3 regions of the Streptomyces sp. ITFR-16 genome follow, and region 3 is predicted to be linked to each of the others. Evidence: riboswitches for the same ligand, from Rfam matches in the RefSeq annotation. Region 3 holds a riboswitch; each other region holds the start of a gene.
The links. Region 3 has a riboswitch for S-adenosylmethionine ahead of RLT58_RS04470 (hypothetical protein). Riboswitches for the same ligand answer to the same signal wherever they lie in the genome.

Region 1 (2,256 bases), 2.6 Mb from region 3:
CAGTGCAGATTGAGCAGCGGGCGGGCCACCAGCTCGGTCACCCGGCCGCCCTGGCCCGCGGCCTCGCCGAGCGGGCGGTCGTACATCGCCTTGACGAACTGCACGTCCGGGTCGGTCAGCAGCGGGCCGACGATGCCCGAGACGAAGTCCGCGGAGAAGTCCTTGAGGTCCGCGTCGATGAAGCACACGATGTCGCCGCCGGTCACCAGGAGCGACCGCCACAGGACCTCGCCCTTGCCGGGGACGGCCGGGAGGCGGGGCAGGATCGCGTCCCGGTGGACCACCCGGGCGCCCGCCCGGCGGGCCACCTCGGCGGTGGCGTCCGTGGAGCCGGAGTCGATCACCACCAGCTCGTCGACCAGGCGGACCTTCTCCATCAGCTCGCGCCGGACCGTCGCCACGATGTCGCCGACCGTGGCCGCCTCGTTCAGCGCGGGCAGCACCACGCTCACGCCCGGCCGCCCGGGGCCCGGGGCGAGCGGGAGCCGTTCCAGCGGGCGGTCGGCGGCGGACCAGGAACGCCTGGTCAGCCAGCGTTCGACCTCTTCCAGCACGGTCGATACTCCCTGCATGTGATCCATCTCGCGGTACGGACGACTATCTCAACAGTCCGGTGCTTCGGTTACAGTCTTGAACAACGCAGACGGCCATCGCATGCCGGGGTCCGTCCGCCGACAAACGCCTGGATCCATGATCCAGTGCCACAGCGCTCATCCAGAGGGACTGAGGGAACGGCCCGTTGAAGTCCCGGCAACCCTCCTGCCGACCGCGAGGTCAGGTGGGGAAGGTGCCAATTCCGTCTTGTGGCGAAATGCGTCACAAGGAAGATGAGGAGAAAGGGCCTCGCCATCATGGCTGTTGAGACTGTTGCAGCAAACACCGATCTTTCCGTGGACCTCGGTCCCGCCGCGGCGCTTTCCTGCCGCGAATGCGGAGAGCGATTCGCACTCGGACCCCTTTTCGCCTGCGCGTCCTGTTTCGGGCCGCTCGAAGTGGCGTACGACCTGCCGAGCGGCTCCCCGGACGAGCTGAAGAAGCGCATCGAGGCCGGCCCGAACAACATCTGGCGCTACGCGCCGCTGCTGCCGGTCCCCTCCGATGTCGCGGACAAGCCCAACATCAACCCCGGCTTCACCAAGCTGGTCAAGGCCGACAACCTCGCCCGTGAGCTGGGCGTCACCGGCGGTCTGTACGTCAAGGACGACTCCGGCAACCCGACGCACTCCTTCAAGGACCGCGTCGTCGCGATCGCCGTCGAGGCCGCCCGTGCCTTCGGATTCACCACCCTCTCCTGCTCCTCCACCGGCAACCTCGCCGGCGCGGTGGGTGCCGCCGCCGCCCGCGCGGGCCTGCGGTCCTGTGTGTTCATCCCGCACGACCTGGAGCAGGGCAAGGTCGTCATGGCCGCGGTGTACGGCGGTGAGCTGGTCGGCATCGAGGGCAACTACGACGACGTCAACCGCTTCTGCTCCGAGCTCATCGGCGACCCGCTCGGCGAGGGCTGGGGCTTCGTCAACGTCAACCTGCGGCCGTACTACGGCGAGGGCTCCAAGACCCTGGCGTACGAGATCTGCGAGCAGCTCGGCTGGCGGCTGCCCGACCAGATCGTCATCCCGATCGCGTCCGGCTCGCAGCTCACGAAGATCGACAAGGGGCTCCAGGAGCTGATCAGGCTCGGCCTGGTCGAGGACAAGCCGTACAAGATCTTCGGCGCCCAGGCCGAGGGCTGCTCCCCGGTCTCCGCCGCCTTCAAGGCCGGCCACGACGTCGTGCGCCCGCAGAAGCCGAACACCATCGCCAAGTCCCTGGCGATCGGCAACCCGGCCGACGGCCCGTACGTCCTGGACATCGCCCGCCGCACCGGCGGCGCCGTCGAGGACGTCGACGACGAGCAGGTCGTCGATGCGATCAAGCTGCTGGCCCGCACCGAGGGAATCTTCGCCGAGACCGCCGGCGGGGTGACGGTCGGTGTGACGAAGAAGCTGATCGACGCCGGTCTGCTCGACCCGGCGCTCACCACCGTCGTCCTGAACACCGGTGACGGCCTCAAGACGCTGGACGCGGTGGCCGCCACCTCGCAGGCGACCGCCACGATCCGCCCGAGCCTGGACGCCTTCCGCGCCGCCGGCCTCGCCACCACCAGCTGACCACCCGAGACTTCAGGAAGGCACCCACCATGAGCGTCAAGGTCCGCATCCCCACCATCCTCCGCACCTACACGGGCGGCCAGGCCGAGGTCACGGCCGAGGGCGACAC
Region 2 (2,256 bases), 5.0 Mb from region 3:
GAAGGCCCGGTCCGAGCTCGGCGCCCCGACCACCTTCAACATCCTGGGGCCGCTCACCAACCCGGCCAAGGTCCGCTCCCAGGCGATCGGCGTCGCCGACCTGCGGATGGCGCCCATCGTCGCGGGCGTCCTGGCCGAGCGCGGCAACTCCGCGCTGGTCTTCCGCGGCGACGACGGCCTGGACGAGCTGACCACCACCGCCACCTCCCGGGTGTGGATCGCCCGGGACGGGGCGGTGCGCGAGGAGGCCTTCGACCCGCGCGACGTCGGGCTCGAACTGGTGCCGGTGGAGGCGCTGCGCGGCGCCGACGCCTCGTACAACGCCGATGTGGCCCGCCGGCTGCTGGCCGGCGAGACCGGGCCCGTACGGGACGCCGTCCTGCTCAATTCGGCGGCGGCGCTGGTCGCGCTGGAGCCGGGGGAGGGCCCGCTCACCGAGCGGCTCGCCGCCGGGATGGCGAAGGCCGCCGAGTCGATCGACTCGGGTGCGGCCGGGCGCGTCCTGGAGAGATGGGTCGAGGCCAGCAACGCGTGAGCGCACGGATGTGAGGCAGGGCGCAGTCCAGATCATGGACTGCGCCTTGCGCGTTCCCGTAGGTATGGCAAGATGCTGCGCAGGTCATGAGTGACAGCGACTACGGCCCCGGCCCGCTGTCCGGCAACCCTCCGTCCGTGGCGGGGTGCCCCGGGTGAAGACCAGGCCGTAGGCAGCGAGGTCTGCGGCAAGCGCGGACCCCTCGACATCGTGAGATGTCCACCCGTGGGGTCCTGGTCCTCAGGGAGCCTCTTGTGAGCAAGCGAATGCGATAGGGCTTTTCGGCCCTTCTCCGCGCACCTTCTTTTCTTCCTTCCGTGCTGCCGCGTCTCCGCAGGCACGCGGAATTCGCCTGCCTGTATACGGGAGTTCGCCATGTCTGTCTTCACCGCTGCCGCCGACCAGTCACTTTGTTCCCCGCTGCCCGTTCTGGGCGGAGACGTCACGGTCCCGCTGGTCACCGGCGGTGAGGTCACCTACGCGGCGCTCGACTACGCGGCGAGCGCCCCGGCCCTCCAGCGGGTGTGGGACGACGTGGCCGCGTACGCCCCCTACTACGGCAGCGTCCACCGCGGGGCCGGCTACCTCTCCCAGCTCTCCACTGACCTCTTCGAGAGCAGCCGGGTGACGGTCGCGGAGTTCCTCGGCTGCCGCGCCGACGACCAGGTCGTCTTCACCCGCTCCACCACCGACTCGCTCAACCTGCTGGCCGCCGCGCTGCCCGCCGACTGCGAGGTGTTCGTCTTCGAGACCGAGCACCACGCCTCGCTGCTGCCCTGGCGCGACGCCCGGGTGACCTACCTCAACGCCCCGCGCACCCCGGCCCAGGCCGTCGCCACCCTGGAGCGCGCCCTCGCCGACCGCGAACCTTCCCCGAGCTCTCGGCTTCGTTCGAGCAGGGGAGGCCCCATTGGCCCCGCGCTGGTCTGCGTCACCGGCGCCTCCAACGTCACCGGCGAGCTGTGGCCCGTCAAGGAACTCGCCGCCGCCGCCCACGCCCACGGCGCCCGCATCGTCCTGGACGCCGCCCAGCTCGCCCCGCACCACCCCGTCGACATCGCGGAGCTGGACGTCGACTGGGTCGCCTTCTCCGGACACAAGCTGTACGCGCCCTTCGGCTCGGGCGTCCTCGCCGGCCGCTCCGACTGGCTGACCGCCGCCGAGCCCTACCTGGCCGGCGGCGGCGCCTCCCGCAAGGTCGCCCGGCGCGCCGACGGCGGGGTGGACGTCGAATGGCACACCACCGCCGCCCGCCACGAGGCCGGCTCGCCCAACGTCATCGGCGTCTACTCCATCGCCGCCGCCTGCAAGGCGCTCACCGAGGCCGGCTACGACTCCCTGGTCGCCCGTGAGCAGCACCTGGTCGCGCAGGTCCGCGCCGGGCTCGCCGAGGTCCCCGAGGTCAAGGTGCTCTCGCTGTTCGGCGACGACGCGCCCCGGGTCGGCGTCATCTCCTTCGTGGTGGAGGGCTGGAACAGCTCCCACTTCGCCGCCGCCCTCTCCGCCGAGTACGGCATCGGGGTGCGCGACGGCCTCTTCTGCGCCCACCCGCTCGTGCGCACCCTGCTCGGCAGCGACCCGCAGGACGTCGGCGAGTGCGGCGCGCCCGAGGCCGAGCCGGGCGAGCGGTCCCTGAACGCGATCCGGGTCAGCTTCGGCGCCGGCACCCCGGACGAGCACATCGAGCGCTTCCTGCGGGCGGTCAAGGAGCTGGTGAGCGA
Region 3 (2,256 bases):
GAGGACGGGAAGGGGCTCGCAGAAGTCGGCGACCAGGTCGGCCGTGCCCCGGCCGCACATCTCGTCGATGAGCCGGTCGGCCAACTGCTCGCAGTGCCTGCGGATCTCGAACGGGTCGGCGGCCTCGAGCACCGGCCCGACCATGCGGGCGTGGCGCCGGTGCTCCTCGCCCGCGCTGAAGTAGACCGAGGGCAGCGGGCGCCCCACCATCGGCAGCAGGGGCCAGTCGTCCGGAATGTGCGGCCACTGGTTCCACAGGCCCACATCGCGCGGGAACAGCCCGCCGTCACTGGTGACTTGGTGGAGCTCGCGGTACCCGATGACCAGCCAGGCGGGGAACCCGCCCGGGAGTTCCACGGGGACGACGGGGCCGTGGTCGCGCCGCATGGCGCGGTAGACGGCGTGCGGGTCGGTCCGGAAGCCGGGCCCGTCGAGCGGTACGGCCCCGGTGTGCGCCGGACAGCCGGGAGGCGGCGCGGGGGCGGACGCGGGCTCGGCGGAAGAAGGGCGCGACATGAATCCTGACTCCTGTCGACAGCGGCAAGCGTCATGATCATGCGATCAACGCACGTTCACTATAAAGACTTTAGCGACCCCAGGAACGGTCAACGGCGATCAAAAGCGCACCCTTCCGCGAGCCTTTCCGCGAGCCCTTCCACAAGGCCTGTGTCAGGTGCCCGCCCCGTCACGGTCTGGCTCGCAGAGCTCCCCGCCCTCGAAGCCGACGTTGACCAGGCCCTCCACCCGGCCCTCGCCGTCCACCAGCCTCAGCGCGTGCCACCGCTCCAGCCAGTACACCCGTCCGCGGTGCCCGGCGAGCGTCGTCCGCAGCGCGGCGGGTGCGTGGGTCCACACCCCGGGGAGGTCACCGGCGTAGTCGAAGGCGGGGCGCAGTTCGACCCATCCGTCGTCCCGGACGTCCTCGGCGGTGAGCAGGATCTCGACGGCCCGGCCCGGCTCCTGCCGGCACTTCTTCGCATGGATCCAGTGCACCTGGTGCCCTGCGGCGTACCGCGCGCACCCGTCGTTCAGGACGGAGTCGTTCCGGGGGGTGGGATGACGCAGCATGACGGAGGCTCGCCTTTCGGGACGGTGGACCCCGAGTGCCCCGCACCGCGGTCCGCTGTTCCCCGTACCCTGCGCACGGGGCAGGTCGTCACCCGGAGCACCCGCAGCGGAGCGGGGTGCCGTCCAGCAAGCCGGGGCTGCGCACTGGAACTCATGACCCGGAGAAAACTCTAACCCAGGCGGGGCGGGGCGGGCCGACGGGTGGTCAGGAGTACACAGGACTGCAACAGCCCCGCGTGCTCCCTCCCACCCGTGCGGTGCGGCCGCTGCTCAGCCGGTGACGAGACCGGGGTCGCTGGTGCCGCTCTCGCCCGTCTCGACGTGCCCGGCGAAGCGCCGCAGGAACGTCGTGTCCGCGTCGGAGACGACGGTGACGTCGTACCAGCGCTTGCTTTCCCGCAGGTCAAGGGAGTGCTGCACCGTCGCACCCGCGCGCACGGCGAACGTCTGGTCCGCTCCCCCGTAGCCGGCCGCGCTGCGGACGGTCAGGTTGACGGTGCCGGCGCCGGCGTTGGTGAAGGTGAGGTCCAGCCCTCCGGTGGTGCCGTTGTGACGTGCCGTCACCTCGGGTCCGGCCGTCTTGCCGGGGCCCCGGAAGGTGCGCAGGAAGCCGTTCGGCCCGTGGACGGTGAGGTCGGTCACTCCGCCGGAGTAGACGGTGTTCCAGCTGTCCGCGATCGTCTTGCCCGCCTCGGTGGTGTACGTCCAGGGCCCGTCGGTGCGGTTGGGGGACGTCACCAGGAACTGCGCACCGGCCGCCGCCCCGCCGCTGAAGGTCAGGCGGTACTTCCCGGCGGCGATGTCGGCGGCCCCGTCGGCCAGGGGCGCGTAGGGCAGCGGACGGGTGGGACGTGCCCCGCGCTCCTGCTTGGGCACACTGCCGGTCGCGGGCGGCGCCGGTACGTAGTCGGGGTGGCGTCCCTTGTCCGGCGGCTCGTAGGCGGCCGTGGACGGCAGGGAGACGTCCGAGGTGTCCGCGTTCCCGAAGTCGAAGGCGGAGGTGAGGTCGCCGCAGACGGCCCGCCGCCACGGCGAGATGTTGGGCTCGTGGACCCCGAAGCGCTCTTCGATGAACCGGATGACGGAGGTGTGGTCGAAGACCTCCGAGCAGGCGTAGCCACCGGTGCTCCACGGAGACACCACCAACATCGGCACCCGCTGGCCGAGCCCGTACGGGCCGGCCGAGTA

Region 1: it holds a riboswitch for S-adenosylmethionine, as region 3 does, so the genes downstream of both, thrC (threonine synthase) here and RLT58_RS04470 (hypothetical protein) in region 3, are expected to answer to the same signal.
Region 2: it holds a riboswitch for S-adenosylmethionine, as region 3 does, so the genes downstream of both, RLT58_RS26415 (aminotransferase class V-fold PLP-dependent enzyme) here and RLT58_RS04470 (hypothetical protein) in region 3, are expected to answer to the same signal.

What each region holds. Positions count from the first base shown of each region.
Region 1 covers NZ_CP134609.1:3,558,563-3,560,818, reverse strand. Annotated here, with positions in the region: gene RLT58_RS15800 (glucosyl-3-phosphoglycerate synthase) at 1-554, opposite strand, end outside; SAM riboswitch class I at 708-834, shown strand; gene thrC (threonine synthase) at 852-2,147, shown strand; gene RLT58_RS15790 (MoaD/ThiS family protein) at 2,177-2,256, shown strand, end outside.
Region 2 covers NZ_CP134609.1:5,971,846-5,974,101, forward strand. Annotated here, with positions in the region: gene trpD (anthranilate phosphoribosyltransferase) at 1-535, shown strand, start outside; SAM riboswitch class IV at 618-735, shown strand; gene RLT58_RS26415 (aminotransferase class V-fold PLP-dependent enzyme) at 911-2,256, shown strand, end outside.
Region 3 covers NZ_CP134609.1:972,824-975,079, forward strand. Annotated here, with positions in the region: gene RLT58_RS04465 (cytochrome P450 family protein) at 1-516, opposite strand, end outside; gene RLT58_RS04470 (hypothetical protein) at 670-1,068, opposite strand; SAM riboswitch class IV at 1,118-1,227, opposite strand; gene RLT58_RS04475 (phosphocholine-specific phospholipase C) at 1,339-2,256, opposite strand, start outside.